Regions from separate parts of the Arthrobacter sp. NPDC058288 genome, predicted to be linked through region 2. Evidence: riboswitches for the same ligand, from Rfam matches in the RefSeq annotation. Region 2 holds a riboswitch; each other region holds the start of a gene.
What was found. Region 2 has a riboswitch for S-adenosylmethionine ahead of ACFVWT_RS19570 (bifunctional o-acetylhomoserine/o-acetylserine sulfhydrylase). Riboswitches for the same ligand answer to the same signal wherever they lie in the genome.
Positions count from the first base shown of each region.

Region 1: another riboswitch for S-adenosylmethionine. It lies ahead of ACFVWT_RS04615 (aminotransferase class V-fold PLP-dependent enzyme); the one in region 2 lies ahead of ACFVWT_RS19570 (bifunctional o-acetylhomoserine/o-acetylserine sulfhydrylase).
Region 3: another riboswitch for S-adenosylmethionine. It lies ahead of ACFVWT_RS12345 (DUF1737 domain-containing protein); the one in region 2 lies ahead of ACFVWT_RS19570 (bifunctional o-acetylhomoserine/o-acetylserine sulfhydrylase).

Region 1 is NZ_JBHVYH010000001.1:952,281-961,880, reverse strand. Features, by position in the region: gene ACFVWT_RS04625 (ribosome small subunit-dependent GTPase A) at 1-1,055, shown strand, start outside; gene hisN (histidinol-phosphatase) at 1,096-1,908, shown strand; SAM riboswitch class IV at 2,126-2,239, shown strand; gene ACFVWT_RS04615 (aminotransferase class V-fold PLP-dependent enzyme) at 2,275-3,696, shown strand; gene ACFVWT_RS04610 (class I SAM-dependent methyltransferase) at 3,767-4,540, shown strand; gene ACFVWT_RS04605 (metal-dependent transcriptional regulator) at 4,572-5,285, shown strand; gene ACFVWT_RS04600 (fluoride efflux transporter FluC) at 5,301-5,720, shown strand; gene ACFVWT_RS04595 (fluoride efflux transporter FluC) at 5,717-6,085, shown strand; gene ACFVWT_RS04590 (hypothetical protein) at 6,168-6,539, shown strand; gene ACFVWT_RS04585 (hypothetical protein) at 6,619-6,753, shown strand; gene ACFVWT_RS04580 (helix-turn-helix domain-containing protein) at 7,080-7,304, opposite strand; gene ACFVWT_RS04575 (helix-turn-helix domain-containing protein) at 7,641-7,889, opposite strand; gene ACFVWT_RS04570 (helix-turn-helix domain-containing protein) at 8,040-8,306, shown strand; gene ACFVWT_RS04565 (hypothetical protein) at 8,309-8,527, shown strand; gene ACFVWT_RS04560 (hypothetical protein) at 8,618-8,881, shown strand; gene ACFVWT_RS04555 (hypothetical protein) at 8,878-9,198, shown strand; gene ACFVWT_RS04550 (hypothetical protein) at 9,195-9,443, shown strand; gene ACFVWT_RS04545 (hypothetical protein) at 9,440-9,600, shown strand, end outside.
Region 2 is NZ_JBHVYH010000009.1:7,816-17,415, forward strand. Features, by position in the region: gene ACFVWT_RS19530 (LysR family transcriptional regulator) at 1-867, opposite strand, end outside; gene tdh (L-threonine 3-dehydrogenase) at 1,023-2,069, shown strand; gene ACFVWT_RS19540 (glycine C-acetyltransferase) at 2,127-3,335, shown strand; gene ACFVWT_RS19545 (NAD(P)/FAD-dependent oxidoreductase) at 3,376-4,503, shown strand; gene hutI (imidazolonepropionase) at 4,515-5,726, shown strand; gene ACFVWT_RS19555 (histidine phosphatase family protein) at 5,737-6,417, opposite strand; gene ACFVWT_RS19560 (CPBP family intramembrane glutamic endopeptidase) at 6,551-7,318, shown strand; gene ACFVWT_RS19565 (VOC family protein) at 7,447-8,085, opposite strand; SAM riboswitch class IV at 8,246-8,360, shown strand; gene ACFVWT_RS19570 (bifunctional o-acetylhomoserine/o-acetylserine sulfhydrylase) at 8,418-9,600, shown strand, end outside.
Region 3 is NZ_JBHVYH010000003.1:287,769-297,368, reverse strand. Features, by position in the region: gene ACFVWT_RS12380 (ABC transporter ATP-binding protein) at 1-547, shown strand, start outside; gene ACFVWT_RS12375 (energy-coupling factor transporter transmembrane component T family protein) at 544-1,347, shown strand; gene ACFVWT_RS12370 (UDP-N-acetylglucosamine 1-carboxyvinyltransferase) at 1,456-2,979, shown strand; gene ACFVWT_RS12365 (glutamate--cysteine ligase) at 3,053-4,279, shown strand; gene ACFVWT_RS12360 (hypothetical protein) at 4,308-4,631, shown strand; gene ACFVWT_RS12355 (O-succinylhomoserine sulfhydrylase) at 4,668-5,876, opposite strand; gene ACFVWT_RS12350 (rhodanese-like domain-containing protein) at 5,877-6,287, opposite strand; gene ACFVWT_RS12345 (DUF1737 domain-containing protein) at 6,284-6,595, opposite strand; SAM riboswitch class IV at 6,630-6,742, opposite strand; gene ACFVWT_RS12340 (NtaA/DmoA family FMN-dependent monooxygenase) at 6,975-8,270, shown strand; gene ACFVWT_RS12335 (aromatic amino acid ammonia-lyase) at 8,275-9,600, shown strand, end outside.

The sequences.
Region 1 (9,600 bases), on a different contig from region 2:
GTTCGCGGCCCCGGACCAAGGACCGGCCCAGCTACGACGACGCCGTGACCGGCCGGATCATCACGGTGGACCGCGGGCGCTATACGGCCGTGGTGGGCGAGGACAGCGGGAACGAGCGCACGGTGATTGCCGCGCGCGCCCGCGAACTGCGCCGCTCACCCGTGGTGGCCGGAGACTTCGTGTCCCTGGTGGGCGATGTTTCGGGGGCGCCGGACACCCTGGCGCGGCTCGTGAAGATCCAGGACCGCCGCACGCTGCTGCGGCGCAGCGCCGATGACACGGATCCCATCGAACGGGCGGTAGTGGCGAACGCGGACCAGCTTGTAGTGGTGGTTGCCGCCGCCAATCCCGAGCCGCGCACAGGCTTTATTGACCGCGCACTGGTGGCGGCCTACGACGCCGGGATTGAGCCGTTGCTGCTGGTCACCAAGGCAGACGTCAAAGATCCCACGGAACTCCTGTCCAATTACCGGCACCTCGATTTTCCGGTGATCATCAGCCGGACTGCGGACGCCGCGGCCTCCGGAATCGATGCACGCTCCGATGACGGGCTGTCAGCCCGCCTGGACAGTGACGCCGTCTCGCAGCTGCGGGCCCACCTCGACGGCAAGGTCACCGTGATGCTCGGCCATTCCGGCGTGGGGAAGTCCACCATGGTCAATGCCCTGACGGGTGCCGAGCGGGCCACGGGAGGCGTCAACGCCGTCACCGGGAGGGGACGGCACACGTCGTCGTCCGCGCTTGCCCTGCGGATCAGTGACGCGCCCGCCGGTAGCTGGATCATAGACACGCCCGGCATCCGGTCTTTCGGCCTTGCCCACGTGGATCCGGACCGGATCCTGCGTTCGTTCCCCGATCTCGAACCCGGCACGGATGCCTGTGAACGCGGCTGCAAGCACGATGCCTCCGCCGTCAACTGCGGTGTGGACGCCTGGGTGGCCGAAGGACACGCTGGCCCGTCCGGCGCGGCGCGCCTGGCATCCCTTCGGCGGTTGCTCGGCACAGACCCCCGGATGGAAGCACAGGACGCCAAGGAACTCGGCATCGTTTCATGACATCCCGGCCCGCCGGCTGCAGAGACGGTAGTTTGGAACCATGACCCAACCCGCTTCGAGCTACAACGATGACCTGCGCCTCGCCCATGTCCTGGCCGACTCTGTTGACTCCCAGACCATGAGCCGCTTCAAGGCGCTGGATCTTCAGATTGAAACCAAACCGGATCTGACGCCGGTAACGGATGCTGACAAGGCAGCTGAAGAGTCCATCCGCGGCCAGCTCTCCCGTTCCCGTCCGCGAGATGCCGTCCTCGGCGAAGAGTTCGGCAGTTCGGGACATGGTTCCCGCCGCTGGATCATCGACCCGATCGACGGCACCAAGAACTTCGTCCGCGGCGTGCCGGTGTGGGCCACCCTGATCGCCCTCGTGGATGAAGGTGAGCCTGTGGTTGGACTGGTCAGCGCGCCGGCGCTGGGAAAACGCTGGTGGGCGGCGAAAGGTGCGGGCGCCTACATGGGACGGTCGCTTGCTGCCGCCACCCGGCTCAAGGTCTCCAACGTGTCCAAGCTGTCGGACGCCTCCCTCTCCTACTCGAGCCTCAGCGGCTGGAAGGAACGGGGCAACCTGGACGAATTCCTGGGTCTCACTGAGGAAGTCTGGCGGACCCGCGCCTACGGTGACTTCTGGTCCTACTGCATGGTGGCCGAGGGGTCCGTGGACATCGCCTGCGAGCCTGAACTGAACCTCTATGACATGGCGGCTTTGGTGCCGATTGTCACCGAAGCCGGCGGACGCTTCACCTCGTTGGAAGGAGTGGACGGCCCCTTCGGCGGAAACGCCCTGGCCACCAATTCGATTCTTCATTCCGAGGTCCTCAAGCGGCTGAACCCGGAACTCGACGACCTCCTCTGACGCGCGACCCGGCCCGCTGCCAAGCGGTTTCGGCGCGGGTTTGTCCACCGGAGGCATATCAACCGGGGACCGAATAAACGACGGCGGATTACCCCCTCGGGGGGTGTCCGCCGTCGTTATATTCGGCGCAATCCCCCTTCTGCCGACGCGCGTAACAAAGGGCTTAATAATTGCCGCGACTTTCCCGCGGCCCGGTGAATGTCCTAATCTCGAAACAGGTCACGAGTGCCAGCGCTAAACCCCGGTTTGCTGGCCGGCAACCCTCCATTCGCGGTGGGGTGCCCCGGGTGACGACCAGGCCGGTCCGGAACGGACCCGGCAAGCGCGGATCCCCGGAGTGCGGGGTCCCTTCACAGTGAGGTCCCCATGACTACTGCCACTTTCCCCGCAAATGCCGCAACCTCTTCCGCTACAGGCCTTCTGGACCCGCGGTTCACCGTCGCCCAGCGCCCCCTCTCAGCCGTTACCGGCGCGGAGATCCAGGCTCCGCTGATCCAGGGCGGCCACGTCCGCTACGCGAACCTGGACTACGGCGCATCGGCCCCGGCGCTGTCCGTTGTCTCCGCCTACCTCAACGAGATCCTGCCGTACTACGCCAGCGTGCACCGCGGCGCCGGCTATGCCTCGCAGATCAGCACGTCGGTGTATGAAAATGCCCGGGACATCGTCCGCGGGTTCGTGGGCGGCAGGTCGGACGATTCCGTCATCTTCACCCGGAACACCACGGACTCACTGAACCTGCTGGCCGGGTGCCTGCCGGTGGCCGACGGCCGACACACCGGCGAGGTGCTGTACCTCGACATCGAACACCACGCCAACCTGCTCCCCTGGCAGGGAGTGCCGCACCGGAGTGTTGTTGCCGCCCCCACGCTCACCGCCACCCTGGAGAATCTTCGTTCCGAGCTCCAGCAGGGTGACATCAGCCTGCTGGCCGTCACGGGCGCCTCCAACGTCACCGGCGAGATCCTTCCCATCCGCGAACTGGCCGCACTGGCCCACGAACACGGCGCCAGGATCGTTGTGGACGCGGCGCAGCTGGCCCCGCACCGCCGCATCGACATCGCCGCGGACGACGTCGACTACCTCGCCTTCTCAGGCCACAAGCTGTACGCGCCGTTTGGCAGCGGCGTCCTCGTGGGCCGGCCGGACTGGCTCGACGCCGGGACGCCCCACCTCGCAGGCGGCGGAGCCGTGCGTGAGGCCCGGCTGGACTCCGTCAGCTGGACTACAGGGCCGGCACGGCATGAAGGCGGCTCACCGAACGTCCTTGGGGCCGCCACCCTGGCCCGGGCCACCCAGGTCATCGGCGCCTTGGACCAGGACCTGTGGCACGCCCACGAGACGGCCATCCGGTCCTTCCTCGTCGAGGGACTGCGGAAGATCGACGGCGTCACTGTCCACCAGATCTTCAGCGACACCGACCACGCCACGGACACCATCGGTGTGGTCAACTTCTCCGTCGCTGGCTACGACGCCGGCCTTGTGGCAGCCTACCTCTCCGCGGAGCACGGCGTAGGCCTGCGCGACGGCCGCTTCTGCGCCCACCCCCTGCTGAAGCGGCTGGGACTGCCGTCCGGCTCGCTGCGGGCAAGCTTCGGCGTCGGTTCCCGGTTGGAGGACGCCCAGCGCCTACTCGCAGGCATCGAGGAACTCCGCAGGACCGGCCTCGGCTGGGACTACGTTGTGGACTCGGGCCGCTGGGTGCCGGCCAACGACACCCGCAGCTACCCGGACTGGGCACCCAACACCCCCGGCACTGCCGGGGCGGCACCCTGCACTGAGGACTGAAGACTGACGTCGCGGCGCGTGCGGTAAATTCGAGGGGTAAGAATTCCAGCCTGCCCGAAGGAGACTGCACGTGGCACGGGGAGGCCCCAAACTGCACCACCAGCGCCGGTACGAGCTCGGCCGGAGTTTCCAGGACGGCGGCGAACACTATGACCGGGTCCGTCCCGGCTATCCCGCCGGTTCCGTAGAGTGGCTGCTCCGAAGCGTTGGCGGGACAGCCGGCGCGTCCGACGCCGCTGACATCGGGGCCGGGACGGGAAAGTACACCGCGATGCTGGTACAGCGCGGCCTGGCTGTCACCGCAGTGGATCCCTCACCGGACATGCTCGCCCAGCTGCGGCTGGCGCTTCCCGGCGTTCCCGCTTCCGTGGGCACCGCGGAGGCCACGGGCCTTCCCGACGCAGCGTTCGACGTCGTGACCGTTGCGCAGGCATGGCATTGGTGTGATCCCCGCCTGGCCAGCACCGAGCTGTCCCGCATTCTTCGCCCGGGCGGAGTGCTGGGGCTGATTTGGAACCAACTGGACACATCCGTGCCGTGGGTCCACCGGCTTTCCCGGATCATGCATGCGGGCGACGTGCACAAGCCGGATTTCCGTCCCGCGATCGGGCCGGAGTTCGCCGGTCTTGAGAGCCATCTGACGCGCTGGGAAGACCCCGTGACCACTAAGGACATCGTCGAACTGGCTAAGTCGCGCAGCTACTACCTCGCCGCCGGAGAAAGCATCCGGGCCAAAGTCCGCGCCAACCTTGACTGGTACCTCCACGAGCACCTGACATACTCCGCCGAGGACATTATCGGACTCCCCTACCTGACCCAGACGTGGCGGGCGTTCAAGGCATGAGTCCCGTAACCAAAGCGGTAGGCTTGAACTCGTGAAGACCGGCGCCCCCTCCTCCTCGATAGAGGACTACGTCAAGGTCATCTACTCCTTCACGGAGTGGCAGGACAAGCCCATCACCTCCTCGCAGCTGGCACTCCGGCTCGGCGTCGCCAATTCCTCGGTTTCGGAAATGGTCCGCAAACTCAAGGACCAGGGCCTCGTTGACCACAAGCCCTACAGCGCCATCACGCTCACGTCCGACGGAGTCCGGCTTGCGCTCTCCATGGTGAGGCGGCACCGCCTCATTGAGACGTACCTCGTCCAGGAGCTCGGCTACAGCTGGGACGAAGTCCACGACGAAGCCGAACTGCTGGAGCACGCCGTGTCGGATACCTTCATCGAGCGGATGGCCGGCAAGCTCGGCAATCCCCTGCGCGACCCGCATGGTGATCCCATCCCGGCGGCCGACGGCACCGTCCACATGCCGCACGCCCACCGGATGAGCGAACTCGACGAGGGACACAAAGGCCGGATCACCCGGATCAGCGACGACAATCCCGAGCTCCTGCGCTACCTTTCCTCGCAGGAAATCGATCTGGACGCCGACATCGAAGTGCTGGGCCGGAAACCGTTTGGCGGAGCGCTCGTGGTCAGGATCGGCTCCGCAGGCGCAGACCGCGAATTCGACCTCGCCGACGAGGTCTCGTCAGCGCTATGGGTCTACAGCGAATCCCGCCACGCCGGATGCCGGCTGGCGGATGCCTGAAGGGGCGCTGCCAGAATGAGTGCCGCCAGTAACCCGGGCTGGCGGGCGTGGGCGGCGGTGGCAGTCGGGGCGCTGGCGGGCACAGAGCTCCGCTACGGCCTGGGTTTCCTCTTTCCCGACGCGGCGGGGGCGATCCCGTGGACCACTTTGTCCATCAACGTCTGCGGAAGCTTTATCCTCGCCTCCCTCACCACCCTGTGGATTGCGCGCCCCAGGACCGCATTCTGGCTCAGAGCCGGGATTGGTCCTGGGCTGCTGGGATCGTTCACCACCTTCTCGGCCGTGGTGTTCTCCGTCGACCAGCAGGCACGGTCCGGACAGCACGTGACCTGGCTGATCTATCTGGCACTTTCCCTGGTCCTGGGGCTTGCTGCGGCCGCTGCAGGCTGGAAAGCCGGCAAGGCCCTGAGCGACCGGACGGGTGGAGCCTCATGACGGCGCTTTTGGTGGGCGTCTTCGGCGTTGCGGGGGGACTGCTCAGGTTTGCCATCGACACCTGGTTCGCGCACCGTGCCGGGACCCGACGGCACTGGCCCTGGGCAACCCTGGTGGTCAACGTCACCGGTTCACTGGTCATCGGCCTGTCCGTGGGCGTTACCGGCCGGCTCGGGCTCGGCGAGGAATGGCATGCGGCGATCGCCACCGGACTGGCCGGCGGGCTTACCACGTTCAGTTCCTGGACCACCGCCACCATCCGGCTTGTCAGTGAGGTGCGTTACCTCGCTGCGGCCCTGAACGTGGCCGTCAATCTCGTGGCCGGGCTCTCCGCCGCAGCCCTGGGAATCGCCCTGGCCGGCTGACAGCCTGTGCAGAGCCGTCCGTGCGTGCTGGAGTCCCGCAGTCGTGAATCCGATGCGGCCCGGCGTCCCGTATCGTTAAACGATGGTTACGCGACGTGAAGCAGCTCAGATCCTCGATATTCCCCTGGAAATGGCGCACCGTCACGGTATTCCCTCCCGGCTGACGGACGCTGAACTGTCTGAACTCCTGGACCATCCACCGGCCTGGCTCATCCAGTCAAGGGCAAACCGGACCGGTAAGCGGCCTGTCTGGGTCCAGCTGACGTGCGCCGTGTGCGGTTTCTCGGAGGCCGCCCGCCCCAAGAAATGGTGGCCGCCGTTCACCTACGTCTGCTGCTCCCATCACGCACCGGGCGACCTGCCAGCGGTGCTTCCGGGGCTCGTCCGCAGCGAATACGAGGGAATCGGCAGCCGGTTCGTCGGCATCGTTGACGTTGAAGTGCCCGTTTCCTAGGCCAGTTTCATTCGTGGCAAAACAGGCGTACCTTACAAGCACGGGGCCTATTCAAGGCCCCGAAGTAAGGGAGGGCGACATGCCTGACAAATCGCCGCACCGGCAGGTCACCAAGAAATCGGACAAGACCATCAAGCAAAAGAGGGCCGACAAGAAGTCCAAGCATGAGCTGGACGCCCACGTGGACCCCGTGGCGCACATCAAGAAGCGCTGAACCCGGGGCCACCGCCGGCCGTTGGGAGAATGCAGGAACGGTGCAGAAAACAAAAGGCCGGAAGCTTTCGCTTCCGGCCTTTTGCACGGGGTGGAACTGCGTTGCCGCGGTCCCGATGGTGGAGATGGGGGGAATTGAAAACCCGTCTAGCCATATTTCTGCACATCTGTTTGGGCTGTAATCCCCGGAAACAAGCGGAAGTTGTGTAGTCCCATTCAGTTCTATTCAGTCCCGTGTTGGCGTAGCCAACAACATTGGCTCCCGGTTTAGACCCAAAAAAGGCCCCATCCTCAGACTTCGCGGATGGGGCCTTTTTTGCGTTGCGTTCAGAGTTCCGGGAGTTCAATTTCGAGTGCCTTGCTTATGGCTTCCACGTCGTTGAGGGTGAACGGCACCTCATCCCGTAACCGCTTGCCAAGATAGTTGCGAGACAAGCCGGCCGCGACAGCCAGGGCCGAAGTGGTCACACCCCCAGCGTCCATGACCGAACGCACGTGCGCCGAAAAGGCGCGTGCGAACGGGCCGGGCTCCGGCTGTTTACCACTGGGCATGCTCATGATGCTATCCGTCCGTAGATCGCCACGACTCCAGCGGCGCACGTGCGACCCATATGGGTCTAACCTGCGTCGATACCAAGCTACTCCTGGACGGCTTCAGAAGGTAGGGGTTACCCGCCAGTAGTGACCCATATGGGGCATAATAAGACGCGGGGGAAGGGCGCTTCGCAAGCGGGGCGCGGGCTGTCGGCCAGTTGGTTTATAGTCTTCATTATTCGAATATATGTTCTAACCGGGGGTACTACTTGAAGCACGAAAACTCTATCCACACCGAGTCGATGACGGTCCGCGAACTGGGCGACATGGCTGCCGATCGTGGAGTGAGCGCTTCTAGCCTTCTGTCTGAATGCGAGCCTCAGAGCGTTGCATCAGGACCTGCGGAGTAACCCCCAGGGCTTCGGCGATCTTGAAGAAAACGGGCATCGGGATGCTGCGCTTGACCTGCATGTAGCGGTTCAGGGTGGCGCGTTCGACACCTACCAGCTCGGCCAGGTCTTTCTGGTCCATGTCGCGCTCTGCCAGTTCGATCTTGATCTGCTTGGCAAGTGCTGCTTCCAGGCGTTCACCGTATGTGTCCATACGCACTAATTTAACGGCTTTTGGTCACTTGTACAACATTTCCGACAACTCGGTTGTTCAATCGGTGTACTCATTCCCCATTTGGGGACTACTTGGAACATGCCGTGTCGTGTACTTGCAATTGTCCGAACGGACACTTATGGTCTTCCTATGAACACTTCACCAACGCAAACGGACAACGCCCCGGATGCCGAAATCGCAGACAAGATCATGAACACACTGATCGTCCGGGGCACCAACCAGAAGGAACTTGCAAGGGGTGTTGGCATCAGTTACACCACCCTTCGCAGGAGTCTTCACCAGGAACGCCACGACCGACGAAGCCTCACCATCCAAGAGCTCGGCAAGATCGCACACGCACTGAACGTCCCACCCTCCGCACTCCTCCCGGACGCACTCACCCGGAGCTCGGTGTAACCATGAGTGTCCAAGTATTCCGCACCCCGGAACAGGTAGCCCCGGAACTCGGGATGCGCCCCACGGAACTCCGCCGGTACGTCAGGGAGTCCGGGATCTGCACCCGGCTCAGCAAGAACCGCATCATGTTGCACGACGACGACGTAACCCGCCTCGTCACTTGGGTCCGCGAGCGCAACGCTCCCACCCCCGAAGAAGTAGAGCAAGACCCCTTCGCCTAAACGGCGACCTCGCCCACTCGGGCACCACTCCCCTGCATCATCTCTTGACCTCACCCTTGGGTTCGTCCCTCGGAGAAAGGGGCATTTGTCATGCCCGAAATCACCTTGGCCGGCTGGGAAAACAAGATCCGTTCCTACGCCGAGCGCAACACGATAAGCCTCGACCGAGCAACTGTCCGGCGGGCGGCTAAGACGATCAACCGGAACTTCGAGACGTCGAACGCTTTGACGCTGACGGGCGACGAGCTGATCGCCCGCGTTCTTCAGCACTCGGACCCAACCGGGGAAGAAGCCGTAAAGAACGTCATGCACGAACGCAACCAAGCAGCGGCGGCACGGAGGCTGGCCGCATGAACGCCCGGGACGAACTCCAGCTGACCATCTACCAATCGAACCGGCTCAACACCCAGATCGACCTGCAGGATGATCGCCGTCTTCAAGGCGCGCAGCTTGCATGGGCGGGATACTCAGCAGCCGCAGTCCGGGCCGCCGGCTACCGGAAGCCTAAAGTCCTCGGCTACATCGTGGTGGACCGCAGCGGCGTAATGGTTGGCAATCAGCAGAAGCACCGAGAGTCCGCCCAGGCTTTCGCCGAAGAGTGGACCGCAGACTGCAGGACCGCCGGAATCGACTGGGAATACCGAGTAGCTGAGATTACGGAGTCGGCATGAACGACCGAACGATTGTCCGCGCTTGTCGTGCCGGCGCTAAGACGGTCCGGATCCGGGAACGCAAGGTGACGGTCTGCAATAAGTGCCGGACCACGCATTTCCGTCGTGGCCGCTACGAACTAACCTGCCCGCCCGAGAAGGCCGGCTACTTCACCCCGGAGGAGATCGCCACGTTCGTCGCCGAAGCCCGCGAGCAGCGACTCGCTGAGGACCTCGCCGCGTACGAAGCAAGGAAGGCGTCATGAAGGCTGCAGCACTGGAAGACAACGACTGGCCAGAGGATGCGGTGTCAACCATCGTCGCGTTGTCTTTGCGGCAGTCGATTGTCACGGCAGACGACTTGTCCCGTGAGATGCCGAAGCCGCCACATCCAAACATGGCGGGCGCCGCGTTCGCTGCCGC
Region 2 (9,600 bases):
GCAGACCATCATCACGGAGGTCCGCTTAAGGTTTTCCGGCCGGGCCAGGATGTCGATCCGGCGCCGGGTGCTGATGCCCCGCAGCGGCCGGAGCACGATCTCCGGGTTCAGCACGGGCCGGGCGGTGTGCCGCGGCAGCAGCCCGATGACACTGCCCGTGGCCACGAGTCCCGCCACGGTGGAATAGTCGTTGATCCGGTGGACAATGTTCAGCTCGCGGCTGGACACCGCCGCGACGGCGGACAGCACGTCCGCGGGGGAGTAGCCGGTGTGGCTGGTCACCCACGGTTCGCCGACGACGTCGTGCGCCGTCAGGGTTTCCTTGCCCGCCAGCCGGTGTCCGGCGGATAACGCCACATCCAGCGGCTCGTGCGCGAGCGGGATGACGGCCACCCGCTCCTCCGGCCACCGCGGGCTGTGGTCCATCCGGTGCGCCAGCACCAGGTCATACCGGGCAGTCAGTGCGGGGAAGTCCTGCTGGGCAACATCCTCGTCGGACAGCAGCACCCTGGGTTTGTCCGGTGAGTCCAGCAGCCGGGCCAGAGGCGCAAAGAGTGCCTGGCCGGCGCTGTGAAAACCGCTCACCGTCACCGGTGCCACCGTGGAGCCGTGGTACGCGCCGATCGCCATCCGCGCATCCGCCATCGCGCTCACGACGGCGGCACCGGCGTCCGCCAGTGCCTGGCCGGCCTCGGTGAGCACCAGGTTCCGGCCTTCCTTCCGCGTCAGCGGGACGTCCACGCTGCGCTGCAAAGCCGCCAGTTGCTGGGAGACGGCGGAGGGGGTGACCAGGAGCGTTTCGGCCACCGCTTTGACGCTGCCGAGGGCGCCGAGTTCCCGGAGCATTTCGAGCTGATGGATTTCCATTCCCCGAGTCTATTGCTTAGATTTTTCTAAATCGTCGATTGAGAAGAATTCGGTTGTGCTAATGCTTCTTTGTGGTTCTAATGAAGGGAGCCAACCCCGCCGCACCTCTGCGGGGCGCCGCATTCCTGAGAGTAAAACCAAGAGTAAGGAAGCCAATGAAGGCTCTGTACAAGGCCGGCGCACACGCCGGGTTTGAGCTGGTGGACCGGCCGGAGCCGGAAACCGGCCCCGGCGACGTGAAGATCCGCGTGATGACCACCGGGATCTGCGGCACGGACCTTCATATCCAGTCCTGGGATGCCTGGGCCCAGGGCATGATCGAGGCTCCGCTGATCGCCGGCCACGAGTTCTACGGCGAAGTGGTGGAAACCGGCGAGGACGTCCGCGACGTCAAAGTGGGCGACCGGGTCTCCGGCGAAGGCCACATTGTCTGCGGCATCTGCCGCAACTGCCGTGCCGGCCGCCGCCAGATGTGCATTCACACCGTGAGCGTCGGAGTCCAGCGTGACGGCGCATTCGCCGAATTCGTGGTGATCCCCGAGACGAACGTCTGGGTCCACCAGGATCCCTCGGTCACGCCCGAACTTGGCGCCATCTTCGATCCCTTCGGCAACGCAGTCCACACCGCCCTGAGTTTCCCGCTCGTGGGCGAGGACGTGCTGATCACCGGGGCCGGTCCGATCGGGCTGATGGCCATTGCCGTGGCCCGCCACGCCGGCGCCCGGAAGATCGCCATCACCGACGTCTCCGCGCCGCGCCTGGAACTGGCCCGCCAGCTCGGCGTGGACCTTGCCATCGACGTCTCGAAGATGCGCGTCAAGGATGCCCAGCGCGAACTGGGCATGCGCGAAGGGTTCGACATCGGCATGGAAATGTCCGGGCATCCCACCGCCCTTCCGGAGATGATCGACAACATGAACCACGGCGGCCGGATCGCGATGCTGGGCCTGCCGAGCCAGTCCATCGACATCGACTGGGGAAAGGTGGTCACGCATATGCTGACCATGAAGGGCATCTACGGCCGCGAGATGTTCGAGACCTGGTACGCCATGAGCGCCATGCTGTCCTCCAACCCGGTGCTGCACACCAACATCTCGGCGGTGGTCACGGACACCCTGCCCGCCACGGACTGGGAGAAGGGCTTCGACGTTGCCCGCGCCGGTGTGGGCGGCAAAGTTGTCCTGGACTGGACCGTCTTCTAGACCTTGCAATACTTTCCGGCACCGATTAACGATTCACCCAGCTGAGGAGCACACCCCATGTATTCAGCCATCAAGGACCAGCTGCAGAACGAGCTGGACGAGATCCGCACGGCAGGCCTGTTCAAAACGGAACGCCACATCGACTCACCCCAGGCCAGCCACATCACGGCAGGCCGGATCGGCGAGGCAGGCGCCGACGTGCTGAACTTCTGCGCCAACAACTACCTGGGCCTGGCGGACCACCCGGACATCATTGCCGCCGCGAAGTCCGCCATGGACGAGCGGGGCTTCGGCATGGCCAGCGTGCGCTTCATCTGCGGAACCCAGGACCTGCACCTGGCACTGGAGGCGCGCGTCTCCAAGTTCCTGGGCACCGAGGACACCATCCTGTTCTCCAGCTGCTTCGACGCCAACGGCGGCGTGTTTGAGTCCCTCTTCGGGCCCGAAGACGCCGTCATCTCCGACGCCCTGAACCACGCGTCCATCATTGACGGCATCAGGCTCTGCAAGGCCCGGCGGTTCCGCTACGCCAACCGCGACATGGCGGACCTCGAAGCGAAACTGATCGAGGCCACTACGCAGGAGAACCCGGCCCGCCGCAAGATCATCGTGACGGACGGCGTCTTCTCCATGGACGGCTACCTCGCGCCGCTCGAAGCCATCTGCAACCTGGCCGAAAAGTACGATGCCCTGGTGATGGTGGACGATTCACACGCCGTGGGCTTCATGGGCGCCACCGGCGCGGGAACCCCCGAGCACGCCGGGGTGGGCCACCGCGTGGACATCTACACCGGCACGTTCGGCAAGGCACTGGGCGGCGCCTCCGGCGGCTACGTCTCCGGCCGGCGCGAGGTCATCGCCATGCTCCGGCAGAAGGCCCGCCCTTACCTGTTCTCCAACTCGCTGGCACCGGCCATCGTCGCAGCGACGCTGAAGGCCCTGGATCTCGTGGAGAGCTCCGCCGAACTGCGCTCCAAGCTCTTTGCCAACGCCGAATTGTTCCGCAACCGGATGGCGGAAGAAGGGTTCGACCTGCTGGACGGCGAGCACGCGATCGTGCCGGTGATGTTCGGGGACGCCGTGATGGCGGCAAAGGTGGCAGACCGGATGCTCCGGCACGGAGTGTTCGTCACTGCCTTCAGCTACCCCGTGGTGCCCAAGGGGGCCGCCCGGATCCGTGTCCAGCTCTCAGCCGCGCACAGTGCCGAGGACGTCGAAGCCTGCGTCCGGGCGTTCGTGGACAGCCGCGACGCGGTAGGAGCCTAAGGTACTGACGTGACGTCCTGCCGGGTGCAAGGATGGAGTCATGTCAGCAAATTACGATGTGGTGATTGTGGGCGGCGGCATTGCCGGGCTGTCCCTCGCCTCTGCCCTTGCCGCTAAATGCAGCGTTGCGCTCGTCGAGGCCGAACAGTCCCTGGCCTACCACACCTCGGCCCGCTCGGCCCGGCAACTGATTCCCAGCTACGGCCCCGTGGTGGTGCAGGAGCTGACGCTCCGCACGCTCGGGCTGATTGCGGCCCGGGACGCGGAGCTTCCGGAGCCTGTCCTTTCGCCGCGCAGCTTCATGCTGATCGGCGACGAAGAGACCGTCCGGGAAGAAGCCAGCGGGCACATGCACCGGATTTCCCATGCCGAAGCACTGGAGCTGTGCCCGGTGCTGGAGCCAGGGTTCTTCACCGCGGCCGGACTGGATACCGGTTCGTTCGCCTGCAACGCCCCCGTGCTGCTGGAAGACCACCGGCGCCGTGCCGAGGCGGGCGGGGTGGACATCATCACCGGAGCCAAGGTCCATTCCGCCCAGCGGCTGGGGTCCGGCTGGGAGCTCGGGGCCGGCCAGGAAGCGTTCCAGGCCGGGATCGTGGTCAATGCTGCCGGGGCCTGGGCCGATGAACTGGCCGTGATCAGCGGCGTGGAGAAGCTCGGCCTCCAGCCGTACCGGCGCACGGCGGCGATTGTCGACGTCGAACGTCCCCTCCCGGATTCCTGCCCCATGGTGGCGGCAGCGGACGAATCGTTCTACTTCCGCAAGGAAGGACGGGACGTGCTGATTTCGCCGTCGGAATCCGTGCCGAGCGGGCCTGAGGACGCGAAGCCCTACCCGGGCGATGTCGAGGCGCTGGTGGCGCGGCTCAACGCGGTGACCACCATGGGCATCAGGAACGTCAAGTCCGCGTGGACCGGCCTGCGCACCGAAGCTGCCGACGGCGTCCCGGTGGTGGGGTTCGACGCCGAAGCCACCGGATTCTTCTGGCTCGCCGGACAGGGCGGTTACGGTTTCCAGACCTCGTCCGGCATTGCTGAGCTCGCAGCCGACCTCATCCTGGCAGGGCCGTCGGCGGGGCAGGGCGCCCGGGACGAGGACGCCGGGCTCAGTCCGGCATCCCGGACAGCGGTTGCGCTGGCCGCAACCCGCTGGTCCATCCGGCACTGAAGAATGGACCCATGAGCACCCTGATCACCAACATTGCCGAGCTGATGACCCAGGACGCGGAGCACCGCGTCCTCAAGGACGCCGCCGTGGTGATCGAGGGGGAGCGGATTTCGTGGATCGGGCCGTCGTCGGCCGCGCCGGCCGCTGACGATGCCGTAGACGCGGGAGGCCGGGCGCTGCTGCCGGGCTGGGTGGACTCGCACACCCACCTGATCTTTGCCGGTGACAGGACTGCGGAGTTCGAGGCCCGGATGGCCGGCGAGAGTTACAGCGCCGGCGGCATCGCCGTGACCACTGGCGCCACCCGCGGGACAAGCGACTTCGACCTCACCAGGCTGGCCCTGGGCCGCGTGGCCGAAGCCGTCTCGCAGGGCACCACGTACTTGGAAACCAAGACCGGCTACGGCCTGGACGTGGAGAACGAAACGCGCAGCGCGCGCATCGCGTCGACTGTGGCTGACGAAGTCACCTACCTGGGCGCCCATCTGGTCCCCGCCGGGAACGACCCCGACGAATACACCGACCTGGTGTGCGGGCCCATGCTGGCGGCCGTCCTGCCCTATGTCGGCTGGGCGGACGTGTTCTGCGAGCAGGGGGCGTTCACCGAGGAACAGTCGCGCCGAGTGCTGCAGGCCTGCAAGGATGCGGGCCTTGGCCTGCGCGTGCACGGCAACCAGTTGGGAGAGGGGCCCGGGGTGCGGTTGGCGGTTGAATTCGGGGCCGCCAGCGTGGACCACGTGAACTACCTGTCCCGCGCCGACGTCCACGACCTCGCGGACAGCTGGTCCGGCTGGGAATCGGCGGCCGGCGCCGGAACGCGGGGGACTGTCGCCACGTGCCTGCCGGCCTGCGACCTCTCCACCCGCCAGCCGCTGGCACCGGGACGGGAACTGCTCGACGCCGGTGTGCAGCTCGCCCTGGCCTCGAACTGCAACCCCGGTACCTCCTACACCAGCTCGATGGCCTTCTGCGTCACCACGGCCGTGCTCCAGATGCGGCTCAGCGTCCACGAGGCCGTCCGGGCCGCCACGTACGGGGGCGCGCTGGCGCTGCACCGCGACGAGGGGAACGACGCCGACGGCGAACGCGCGGTCGGTTCGATCGCCGTCGGGCACCGCGCGGACCTCCACCTGCTCAACGCCCCCTCCGCCACCCACCTTGCCTACCGGCCGGGCATCCCGCTGACCCACGCCGTCTGGCGGGCCGGCGTGCGGGCGCGTTGAAACGCGGCCGCTAGAAGATCATGGGCGGAGCGTCCAGGACTGTCTCGTCCACGCGGCGGTCCTCCCACTGGCTGAACGGCTTGTCCAGTTCGTACTTGCCTTCATCCGTGCGCACCAGGGTCCGCACTTCGGCGTTGTCCGGGTTGTTGAGGGATTCGAAATACTCCACGGACCAGTGGAACCAGCGCATGCAGAACAGCCTCATGGTGAGCCCGTGCGTCACGAAGAGGGCGTTCGGGGCGTAGCTGGGCTTGGACCAGTGCCGGTGCAGTGTTTCCATGAAGGAGGAGATCCGGTCGTAGACATCGGATCCGGATTCACCCTCCCTGAACCGGTAGAAGAAGTGGCCGTAGGCGTTCCGGAGTTCTTTTTGGTCCTCGATGTCCCCGGCGATCTGGAAGTTCGCCCAGTCCTGTTCACGAAGCCTGGGTTCCTCGATAATCCGCTCTACAAGCGGTCCCAGATTGAGCGCTTCGAGAGTCTGGTAGGCCCGGAGGTACGGCGAGACGTAGACACACACCTGCCGGCCGTCCAGTTCCCGGCGGATCTCCTCGCCTGCGGCCCGGGCCTGTGCAAGGCCGAGTTCGGTCAGTGGTATCCGGTAATCGGGCACCCGGTTATAAATGGAGGTGTCGGCATTGGCGGCTGACTGGCCGTGCCGGATCATGATGATTTTTCCGGGCGCACTCATAAATTCCAAGCATAGGCCCCGGGCAGCGCGGCCACGTGGATGTGTTGCCCCCGCGACCAGCCGGAAGCGGCGGCCCCGACCAGCCGGAAGCGGCGGACAGGAAAGAACCAGAAAGGGAAGGCAAGATAGGAACATGCTGGTTCCCTCCCGCCGTCGTCTGCGGTTAGAAGTCTGGATTGTCCTCGGTCTGTCGCTAGGGCAGTCGGCCGTGTATTCGGTGGTGCAGTTGCTGGACAAGCTGACGCGGGCACCTCTTGCGGAGGGGACCTCCACCCTTAACCGCTCCCAGAGCAGCCGCGAATATTTCGACCTGACCTACCAGCTGCTGGATATTGTTTTCGCCCTGGTGCCGGTGGTGCTGGTCATCTATTTCCTCACCGAGCACCGGAAGTCGGGGGAGTCCGGCGCTTCGGCCTTCCGCAAACTCGGCTTCACCTTCGCCCGCCCGGGGAAGGACCTGCTGCAGGGGCTGGGCCTGGCAGCGCTGATCGGCATCCCTTCCCTGGGGCTCTATGCGGCCGGACGGGCGCTGGGCATCACCACGGCCATCATCCCCAGCGCGCTGGACGCCTATTGGTGGACCATCCCGGTGCTGATTCTCTCCGCCGTACGGCACGGGATCGTGGAGGAAGTCATCGTGGTGGGGTACCTGCTGGACAGGCTCGGGAAGTTCGGCTGGAGCATGCCGCTGGCCATCTTCGCCAGCTCCATGCTCCGCGGCAGCTACCACCTCTACCAGGGCTTCGGCCCGTTCATCGGCAACGCCGTGATGGGTGTTGTTTTCGCCTGGGTGTACACGAAGACCCGCCGCGTGATGCCCCTGGTGATCGCCCATGCGCTGCTGGACGTTGTGGCGTTCGTCGGCTTCAGCCTGTTCGGCAAGGCCATCGGGCTGGGCTAGCCGGCAACCTCTTAAAAGGATTCGGCCGCTATCGGTGGGTGACGTCGTTGGCACCCGCTGATAGCGGCCGAAGTTTGTCAGGGCAGCGCGCTGCCCGTGGCCCGGAGGGCCACACGGTGGAACAGGGGTTAGATGGTTACCGCGCCGGAGGCGGTTTCGAACGTGACGGAGAGGATTCCCGGCGTCCCCTTCGGGGCGACCCATTCAACAGCCACATCCTCCAAGGGCTTCTCGACCGGTTGACCGAGCCATTCCGTGACGCGCTCGGCCGAACCGGCGATGGTGAGGCTGGACATCTTAACGTTGCTCGGGTAGGCGTTGGACGGGTGAAGCTCCGGGTCGCCTTCCCACTTGAGCATGTACGGCACCTGCGGGTCTGCGATAAGGCCCAGGATGCCGATCTGCTTCCAGACAAGTTCGCGGCCGTCCGGGAACTTGCGGTTGCCGTTAACGGCCGAGCGGCCGAGGCGTTCTTCGAACGGTGCCAGGTCGTCCACTTCGACGCACCAGCCCATCCAGCCGCCGCCCGCTGCGGAGCGTGCCCGGACAGCCTGCCCGAACGGAGCTTTGTCGGATGCCGGGTGGTCCAGGACCTCCACGACCTCCAGGTATTTGTGCCCGGCCAGCGGGATAATCATGTTGCGGGTGCCAAAACGGGGGTGTACCCCGCCCTTCACGGCTTCGACGCCGAGGGCGGTTGCAATACGTTCGGTGGTGGCAGCCAAGCCATCTTGTTCACAGGCGTAAGAGACGTGATCCATGCGCATGCCCTCATCTTGGCACTTTGTGATGGAGCTCTCAGCTAAGGGTGTCCTTACCAAGATGGGACGTTATGGCGGACGGCCCCAAAGCCCACGAAATACCGCAGCCGACGTCCTTCGTCATAAACCTATTCAGACGGTTTGCTCCGCTCCTACACTGGGTCCAGGTCATGAGCGCCAGCATTGAGCCCCGGCTTGCTGGCCGGCAACCCTCGTTCCGCGGTGGGGTGCCCCGGGTGAGGACCTGGCCTCCGGCAACCGCCGGACGGCAAGCGCGGCACCAGACCCGGCCCGGCACGTGCGCCGGCCCCGGTGCCCTTCCCTAGAAGGAGCCTCCAATGTCCAATGCCTGGTCTTTCGAAACACGCCAGATCCACGCCGGCCAGGAGCCGGACAGCGCCACCGGCGCCAGGGCCCTCCCCATTTACCAGACGACGTCCTTCGTGTTCCCCAGTGCCGAAAGCGCCGCCAACCGTTTCGCGCTGGCCGAGCTGGCGCCCATCTATACCCGCATCGGCAATCCAACCCAGGACGCGGTGGAGCAGCGCGTGGCCAGCCTTGAAGGCGGGCTGGCGGCGCTGCTGCTCAGTTCGGGACAGGCCGCCGAGACATTCGCCATCCTCAACGTCGCCGAAGCCGGCGACCACGTGGTGGCCAGCCCCAGCCTCTACGGGGGCACGTACAACCTGCTGGCCCACACCCTGAAGAAGTTCGGCATCTCGGTGACGTTTGTGGAGGACCCGGACAACCTCCAGCAGTGGAAGGACGCCGTCCGGCCCAACACCAAGCTCTTCTTCGCCGAGGTGGTGTCCAATCCGCGCCAGGACGTCCTGGATATTGAAGGCGTTTCCGGCGCCGCCCACGAGGCAGGCGTCCCGCTGATCGTGGACAACACTCTGTCGACGCCGTACCTCATCCGGCCGCTGGAGTGGGGCGCCGACATTGTGGTCCACTCGGCAACGAAGTACCTTGGCGGCCACGGCAGCGCGATCGCCGGTGTAATCGTGGACTCCGGCAACTTTGATTTCGGCAAGGACCCGGAGAAGTTCCCGGGGTTCAACACCCCTGACCCCACCTACAACGGGCTTGTCTACGCCAGGGACCTCGGCGCCGGGGGCGCCCTGGGCGCGAATCTTTCCTACATCCTCAAGGCCCGCGTCCAGCTGCTGCGTGACCTCGGCTCCGCGGTGTCCCCGTTCAACGCCTTCCTTATCGCCCAGGGCCTGGAAACCCTGAGCCTGCGCGTCGAGCGCCACGTTGCCAACGCCGTGGGCGTCGCCGAATGGCTGGAGGCCAGGGACGACGTCGAATCCGTTGCCTACGCGGGCCTGCCGTCCAGCCCCTGGTACGAGCGCGGCCGCAAGTACGGACCCAAGGGCACCGGTGCGATCGTTTCCTTCAACATCGCCGGCGGGGCCGAGGCCGGCAAGCGTTTCGTGGATGCGCTGGAACTGCACTCGCACGTGGCAAACATCGGTGACGTGCGCTCGCTGGTCATCCACCCGGCGTCCACCACGCACA
Region 3 (9,600 bases), on a different contig from region 2:
CGCAGGGCTGCTCCAGCCGGTGGCGGGGACGGTTTCCGCCACGCTTGACCTCAGCGAAGGCGCCGGCATTGACCCGTACAAGTGGAAGGCGGAGCAGCTGATCTCCCGGATCGGAACCGTGTTCCAGGAGCCGGAGCACCAGTTCGTCACCGGCCGGGTGCTGGATGAGCTGATGTTCGGCCCGCGGCACCTGGGCCACGGCGAGGACCGCGTGGACGAACTCCTGGAGCGCCTCCGGTTGACCAAGCTGGTGGACGCGAACCCCTACACGCTTTCCGGCGGGGAGAAGCGCCGGCTGTCCGTCGCCACCGTACTGGCCGCACATCCCCGCGTGCTGATCCTCGACGAGCCCACATTCGGCCAGGACGCCAACACCTGGGCCGAGCTCGCATCCTTCCTGTCCGAACTCCTCGACGCCGGCACCGCCGTGGTGTCGGTGACCCACGACCAGGAGTTCAGCGATGTCCTGGGCGGCACCGAGCTGAAACTGGGCGCGCCAGAACCCGGCCGGTCCGGACTGCGCAACCCGGAGGTGGCTGCACCATGAGGGAAGCGCTGACCCTCCAGGCCAACCACGCCCTGCTGACCCGGGCCAATCCGCTGGCCAAGTTCGCCGTCGTCATGCTGATGACCGTGGTGTTGGCGCTGTCCATCGACTGGGTGTCCGCCTCCGTTGCGCTGGCCTTCGAGCTGCTGCTCTTTCCGCTGGCCGGACTGACCGTCGCGTTGCTCTGGCAGCGTGGCTGGCCGCTGATCCTGGCGGCCGCACTGGGCGGTTGGAGCACCTCGATCCTGTCGCCGGACGCCGGAAGGATACTGCTCGACGTCGGCATCTGGTCCATCAGTGAAGGGTCACTGGAGCTCGGGCTGGGATTCCTGCTGCGGGGACTGGCGATCGCCCTTCCCGCGGTGCTGCTGATGAGCTGCACGGACCCCACGGACTTGGCCGACGCCCTGGCCCAGAAAGCGAAGCTGCCGCACCGCTTTGTGCTGGGCACGCTGGCCGCCATGCGGCTCGTGGGGCTGATGGCCGAGGAATGGCAGACAATCGGCATGGCCCGGCGCGCCCGCGGCGTGGGTTCGCACGGGAGCCCGGTGCAGCGCCTCCGGGCGACGCTGGGGCAGAGCTTCGGACTCCTGGTCCAGGCCGTGCGCCGGGCTTCACGGCTGGCCGTCACTATGGAGGCTCGGGGGTTTGGCGGTGCGCAGCGGACCTGGGCGCGTGAGTCCACGTACAGCACGCTGGACATCTGGGTGGTTCTCGGCGGTGTGCTGATCGCCACCGTGGCGGTCTGTGCGGCCGTTGCGGCGGGAACGTGGAACATGGTGTTCCTCGGGCAGCAATAGCGGCCGGCTATCACACCGCATATCGCATGAGGTGAATATTCTGTGAGCTAGGTAGCGCTTTGCGGCGTTTCGCGCCCCCGAATAGCTCATGCGTGATATTTTTCTTGTATGACTCAAGAGACTGCTGAACACGTTGGCCTGCTGCTCCGCGATGCCCGCGGCGAAAAGGGCTGGACCCAGGGGCAGCTGGCGGCCGAGCTGGGCACCAGCCAAAGCGCCATCGCCCGGATGGAACAGGGCAAGCAGAACCTCAGCCTCAAAATGATCCAGCGGCTCGAGGCCATTGTTGGCCGCAGCATCGTCAAAGTGGGCCGGCCGCAGATGACACACCTCCGGGTGGAGGGCGGCCGCACGCTGTCCGGTTCGGTGGACGTCAACAGCAGCAAGAACGCCGGAGTTGCCCTTCTCTGCGCCAGCCTCATCAACCGCGGCACCACCACGCTGCGCCGGCTGGCACGGATCGAGGAAGTGAACCGGATCGTGGAGGTCCTCACGAGCATCGGCGTCGAATGCACCTGGCTCAATGCCAACGACCTGCAGATCCGCCGCCCCGCCGTCCTGGACCTGGATTCCATGGACGTGGAGGCTGCCCGCCGCACCCGCAGCGTGATCATGCTGCTGGGACCGCTCCTGGACGAGTCCGCGGAGTACCGGCTCCCGTACGCGGGCGGCTGCGACCTGGGCACCCGCACCGTGGAGCCGCACATGCAGGCCCTGCGCCAGTTCGGCCTGTCCGTGGAAGCCACCTCGGGCTTCTATTCGGTGCAGGCTCCGCCGGCCGACGGCGACAACCGCACCTTTGTACTGAGCGAACGCGGCGACACGGTCACCGAAAACGCCATTATGGCCGCCGCCCACCGCCGCGGCACCACGGTGATCCGCAACGCAAGCCCCAACTACATGGTCCAGGATCTCTGCTTCTACCTGCAGGGCCTGGGCGTGGAGATCGACGGCGTGGGGACCACCACGCTGAAAATCACCGGGGTGCCCTCCATCGACGTCGACATCGAATACTTCCCGTCGGAGGACCCCATCGAAGCGATGAGCCTCATCACCGCCGGCATCGTGACCAATTCCGAGGTCACCATCCGCCGGGTTCCCATCGAGTTCATGGAGATCGAACTCGCCACCCTGGAGCAGATGGGCCAGGAGCTCGAGATTTCCGGGGAGTATTTCGCCCGTAACGGCCGCACCCGGCTGGTGGACGTCACCACCAAACCCTCCGCATTGCATGCCCCCACGGACAAGATCCACCCGATGCCGTTCCCGGGCCTGAATATCGACAACCTGCCCTTCTTCGCCGTCATTGCCGCCAATGCCGAAGGCCAGACCATGATCCACGACTGGGTCTATGAGAACCGCGCCATCTACCTGACCGAGCTCAACAAGCTGGGCGCCCGGGTCCAGCTGCTGGATCCGCACCGGATCTATGTCAATGGACCCACGCGGTGGCGTGCCGCCGAGGTGGGCTGCCCGCCGGCGCTGCGCCCCGCTGCATGCATCCTGCTGGCCATGCTGGCCGCCCGCGGGGTGTCCGAGCTGCGCAACATCTACGTGATCGAGCGCGGGTACGAGGACCTGGCCGAGCGGCTCAACACCATCGGCGCCAAAATCGAGTACTTCCAGGACTGACCCGTCCTGCCCTGTACGACAGGCGCCGTTGCGGCGCCTGTCGTACAGGGCCGTACAGGAGCACAATGTATGCATGCGAACTTTCGGGGTTGAGGAAGAGCTGCTGATTGTGGACCCCGTGACCGGGGAGCCGCTGGCGCTGGCGGACGCCCTGCTGGCAGGGCGGAAGCTTGCTGCGGACGATGCCCCGGACAAACCCCGGATCCCGGACCCCCACGATCCAACCCGTGACGACAACGACACCGGACTGACTGCCGAACTGAAACTCGAGCAGATCGAAACGCAAACCCGCCCGTGCCTGAACTATGAGGAGCTGCTCCTCCAGATCCTCCAGGGCCGGGCCCTGGCGGACACCGCCGCGAAGAAGCACAATGCGCGGGTGGCCGCGCTGGCGACTTCGCCGATTGCCTCCACGACGCACACCACGCCGAATCCCCGCTATGCCACCATGCAGGAGCGCTTTGGCCTCACCGTCCACGAGCAGCTGACCTGCGGGTTCCACGTCCACACTTTCGTCGAATCCCCGGAAGAAGGCGTGGCCGTCATCGACCGGATCAGGGACAAGCTGGCGGTGCTCACCGCGCTCAGCGCGAACTCGCCGTACTGGAACGGCGTGGAAACCGGCTTCGAGAGTTACCGCACGCAGGCCTGGAACCGCTGGCCGACGTCGGGTCCCTCGCAGATCTTCGGGACGCACTCCATGTACCGCCGCGTGGTCACCCGGCTGCTGGACAGCGGCGTGCTGCTTGACGAAGGCATGATCTATTTTGACGCGAGGCTTTCCCGCAACCATCCCACCGTGGAAGTCCGGGTTGCGGACGTCTGCCTGCAGGCCGAGGACGCCGCCCTGATCGCCGTCCTGGTGCGCGGCCTGGTGGAATCGGCCAGCAGGGAATGGCGGGCCGGTGTGGACCCCTCGCCCGTGCCGACGGTGCTGCTGCGGATGGCCGCGTGGCAGGCGAGCAACTGCGGGCTCCGGGGAGACCTTCTGGATTTCGGCACGTTCCGTCCCGCTCCCGCAGAGGAAGTGGTGGACGCGCTGGTGGACTATGTGGCGCCAGTCCTGGCGGAACAGGACGAGTTGGAACTTGCCCGGGAAGGCGTGCGGAGAATCCTGGGCCGGGGGACCGGTTCGGAACAACAGCGTGTTGCCATGCAGGAAGGCCTTGCCAGGACCTCGGACGCCGCTGCCGGGCTGGCCGCAGTGGTCGCCCACGCTGTGGACGTGAGCATGCGCCGGACCGAGGCCATCACCGCGCGCGAGAAGGCGCCCGTGCTGTTGCGCGTCCGCCAGTCGTGAACAGGTTCCTACTACCCCGGAGCGCGCCATGGAAACCGAATACGCAACAGTCACGGGACACGATGTCACCACCATCACCTGCGTCTGCGGAAACACCGTCAGCGACGAGGGGCTGATCCAGGCCAACTCCGAAGGCATGCCCGTGCACCTTGGCGAGGGAACTCCCGTCCCGCCCGGGCTGGCCGAGTGGCCGGGGGACGAGGACCTCTACACGCTGTGCCCGGCATGCGGGCGCGTCTACCATGACACCGTCATCGAAGAGACCGGAACCGCGCCCGTGGCTTTCACCGTGGACGTTGCGGCCGGCCCGATAGCCGAAGCGATCCGCCTGCACTGGGAACTGGACACCTGACGTTCGGCGGGGCAGGAAGAAACAGGTAGCCGTCCCTCAGATCTGCTTGAGCGCCTGCTCCAGGTCGCGCATGAGGTCGTCAACATCCTCGAGTCCCACGGACAGCCGGACCACGCCGTCGCTCAACCCGATCGCCGCGCGGCCCTCCGGCCCCATGGCGCGGTGCGTCGTGGTGGCCGGGTGGGTGATGAGCGTCTTGGCATCGCCAAGGTTGTTGGAAATGTCGATGATCCGCAGCGCGTCCAGCAGCGCAAAGGCTGCTTCCTTCGCGCTCCGGCCCCCTGAGGGCGAAAGCTCCAGCGTCAGCACGGTGCCGCCGGCCTTCATCTGCTTGGCCGCCAGCTCATACTGCGGGTGGGACTTCAGCAGCGGGTACTTGACCCAGCTGACCGCCGGCTGGTTCTCCAGCCATTCGGCCAGGCGGAGCGCGGAGGCCGAGGAATGGTTGACGCGCAGCGCCATGGTTTCCAAGCCCTTCGTCAGCACCCAGGCGTTGAAGGCGGAAAGCGCAGGCCCGGTGTGGCGCATCAGCTGCTTGACCGGGCCTTCGATGAACTCCTTGGTGCCGAGGATGGCGCCGCCCAGGACGCGGCCCTGGCCGTCGATGTGCTTGGTGCCGGAGTACACAATCACATCCGCGCCGAGCTCGCCGCAGCGCTGCAGCAGCGGAGTGGCAAAGACGTTGTCGACGACGACGGTCGCCCCTGCCGCGTGCGCCAGTTCGCTGACCGCGGCGATGTCCACGATTTCCTGCATCGGGTTGGACGGCGACTCGAAGAAGACCGCCGTCGTCGGCTCCGAAAGGGCGGCGCGCCACTGTTCCAGGTCCGGGCCGTCCACAAACACCGTTTCGACGCCCCACCGGGGCAGGATCTCGTTCAGGATCACAAAGCAGGAGCCGAACAGTGAGCGGGCAGCAACCACCCGGTCGCCGGCAGCCAGCAGGGCACCCAGCGCCGTGAAGACGGCGGACATGCCGGACGCCGTCGCAAAGCACGCTTCCGTGCCTTCAAGCAGCCGGAGGCGTTCCTGGAAGGTGGCGACGGACGGGTTGCCGTAGCGGGAGTAGACAAACCGTTCGTCCTCGCCGGTGAATGCCCGCTCGGCAGCTGCCGCGGATTCGTAGACGAACCCCGAGTTGAGGAAGATCGGCTCGGCGGTTTCCTGGAAATTGGTGCGGTCAAGTCCGCCGCGGACAGCCTGGGTGTCGGGGCTCCAGCCGGCGGCGTCGGGATTGAAGGTCACTTAGTTCTTTCCGAGGTTGGTGGGCAGGCCGCGGTTCTTCCAGCCGTTGACGGTGCGTTCGCCGAAACGGTCCGGTTCCCCTTCAAAGCCTTCGAGGACGTTGTATGCGGTGAACCCGGCCCGCGTGGCGGCGATTGCCGCGGCGACGGACCGTACGCCGGAACGGCAGAGGAACACCAGTTCGACGCCGGAGTCCTCGGGGGCCTGCTGCTTCAGCTGGTCGACAAAATCCGGGTTGGGGATGCCGCCGGGGAAGGTCCACTGGATGAAGAGGGGATCGTTGTCCGTGGCCTTGGTGTCCGGGATGCCAATGTGCGCCCACTCGCCCTCGGTGCGGACATCCACCAGGACGGCGCCCTGCTCCAGTTTGGCCCAGGCGTCCTGCGGGCTCAGGTCTCCGGCGTAGCTCATGCGTGGCCCTCGAAGCCTTCGCCCGGGAAATCGGCGTCGAACTCAAGTTCGTCCACTGCGGTTGCCACTGCAGCGTCCGAACTGGCGACGGCCGCTGGCAGGATCACGGCCTGGGCCACGATCACGCTGGTGCCGTTGAAGGTTGCCGCCGGGCCTCCGTGCAGGACATAGCCATCGGCAAGGGCCGCGGAGATGCGCTCGCAGAAGGAGCGGTCGTCGGGGCCGGTGATGAGCCGGTAGGCCAGCTTTTCCTGCGGCAGGGCCGGTTGTTCCTGGTCAGCGGCGGCCGGGTTGGCGGCCGGGGCCAGCGGTGCGGGTGCGTCGGACACGACGGATCTCCTTCTCTCACGCTTGCAGCTCGAATATCGATATGCCGAGTATTCACCTGAGGCACCCCGCCGCGGAAGGAGGGTTGCCGACCGGCCAGTCAGGGCTTGGCGCCGGTTCTCATTACTCCCCAAAAACGTAACACTTACGACGGCGGCCCGCACCGCCGTCGTCGTCATCTTCCGTAACGGGACACAGCCGAAAGCGGCGCCGCCTCCGCGTTTCCGGTGCCCCGTGAGTGACCCCATATTGCGGTTACAAAAGTCCATGCCGGGAGGATAATGACGGGAGATGAACCGCCGTAACGCCGGATGAAATCAGGCAGCTATGAACGAATCGAACCGGAATACAGTCAGTCCCATGCTGCACTTCGGTTGGTTCGTGGGTCACGGTTTCGGCGTTCAGGGCTGGGGCACGCCGGGGTACGGCATCGGGTACGACTGGAAGAAACCCGCCGTTTACCAGCACGCCGTGCGGGAATTCGAACGTGCGGGGCTGGACCTGTTCATCATCGAGGATTCCCTCACGGTGCCGGACACCTACGGCGGGACCGCTGAAGTGTCGCTGGCGCAGGCGTCCTTCGCGCCCAAACACGATCCGCTGGCCCTGGTGCCCTACCTGCTCTCCGCCACGGAACACCTGGGCATTGTTCCCACGGTGAGCGCGTCCTTCTACCCGCCGTTCACCGCGGCCCGCCTGCTGGCCACCCTGCAGCACTTCTCCAACGGCCAGCTGGGCTGGAACGTGGTGACCTCCGGCAGCGACCTGGCCGCGCAGAACTACGGGCTGGACCAGCAGATCGAGCATGACCTCCGCTACGAAAAAGCGGAGGAATTCGTGGAGGTGGTGCGCAAGCTCTGGCACAGCTGGGATCCGGACGCCATCGTCGAGGATGCGGACGCCGGGATCTTCGCGGACCATACGAAGGTTCACCCGATCAACCACAACGGCCGCTTCTTCAAGGTCCGGGGCCCGCTCAACACCGCGCCGCTGCCTGAGGAACCCGTCCTGGTTCAGGCCGGGGCGTCCCCGCGGGGCAAGGCATTCGCGGGCGGCAACGCCGACGTCGCGATCGGCCTGGCCAGGGGAGCGGACGGCATGAAGGCCTACCGCGATTCGATCCGGGCCGAGGCGGCGGCGGCAGGGCGGAACCCCGACGACGTCAAGGTGCTGTATGTCCTCAAGCCCGCCGTGGTGGGCTCCCGCGCCGAAGCCGACGAGCTCCGGGAGCAGCGCCGGGAACTGACGCAGCGCGACATCGACAGCCAGCTGAACTCCATCTCCTACCTTTCCGTGATCGACTTCAAACAGTTCGACCTCGACGCCACCCTCCCTGAGCTCACCACGAACAGCAACCAGGGCACCCTGGACCATTTCGCCAAGGCGGGCCCTCCCGGGTCCACGCTGCGCCAGCTCCTGCAGGCCCGCAGCGGCGGCGCGGGGGACAGCATCATCGGCACGGTCGAGGAGATCGCCGACTACCTTGAGGAAACCGGCGTCCGGGTGGGCGGGGACGGCTTCCTGTTCTCCGGCTTCGTTGATCCGGCCACGGTTCACGGCGTGCTGGACCGGCTGGCCCCGGTGCTGCGGCGCCGCGGGCTGCTCCGGACAAGCTATGGCGACGGCGGCTTCCGCCGGAACCTGCTGGACTTCTAGTGCCATGGGCGACGGCAGCGGCACCTTCCTGATCGGCACGGCGCACCTGCGCGCCAGGGACATCGCTGAAGCCGCGGCCGATCCGGCCGTGAAGTTCGTCCTGAGCGTGGACGCCCAGGAGCTGATCGGGCTCTCGCGTGAGGTGGTGCAGCAGGCCATCGATTCCGGCCACCGCGTCTACGGACTCAACACTTTGCTCGGCTCCGGGCGCGACACCGCTGTGGAGGAGACGTCGATCCTCGCCTACCAGGTGCAGGTGGTGCGGTACCACAACAGCGGCGTGGGGGACCTGCTGGGCGCTGATGAGGTCCGGGCAGTGATTCTGGCACGGCTGGTGGGCTTCAGCCGCGGCGGCTCCGGAGTCCGGCCGGAAACAGCCCGCTTCTATGCCGACATGCTCAACCGGGGCGTGGTCCCCGCCATCCCGCGCGAAGGATCCGTAGGGTCCGCCGACCTCACCCAGCTGGCCGCGGTGGCCGCCGTCGCCATCGGGGAGGGCCAGGCCGTGGGGTCGGACGGGCAGCTGGTGCCCGGCGGCCAGGCGCTGGCCGACGCCGGGCTGGCTCCGCTGGAACTGGCGCCCGGCGAAGCCCTGGCCCTGGTCAGCTCCAACTCCTATTCCATCGGCGTCGGCGCGCTGGTCCTGCACCGCATCCTGCGGCTCGCCGACCTTGCGGACACGGCGCTCGCGCTGTCGCTTGAGGCGACCGCAAGGCACGACGGCGGCGGCAACCTCAGCCCGTTTTCACCGGCTGTGCAGGCTGCCAAAGCCGTGCACGGGCAAGCGGTCACAGCGGCCCATGTGTTGCGGCTCCTCGAGGGCGGGTGGCTGGAGGACTCGGAGCGGGAGGTTTCGGTGCAGGACGCCCTTTCCTTCCGGGCGGCACCCCAGACCCACGGCGCCGTCCGGTGCCAGATCACTGCCCTGGAAGATGCCTTGGAAGTGGAGCTGAACGGTCGGGGTGACAACCCCCTCACAGACATCGGCTCCGGGCGGATGGTTTCCGGCGGCAACTTCCAGCCCATGCAGCTGGCCCTGGCCTTCGAGGCGCTGCGCCTGGGACTGGCCCACCTCGGGATCAGCAGCGAACGCCGGATCGCCAAGCTCTACCCCCCGCAGCGGCGGATCCGCCAGCGGCACCTCGAAGCTGCCACGAACGGAGCGCCGCTGGAGCCGGAAGAGCTGCCCGGGCTGCTCTGGTATTCGGCCGCCGGCCTGCTGTCCGAGCTCAAATTCCTGGCGGCGCCGGCAACACTCGGTGCGCCCACGCTGTCCGCCGACGTCGAAGATCACTCCACGCTGGCGCCGCTGGCACTCCAGCAGCTGGAG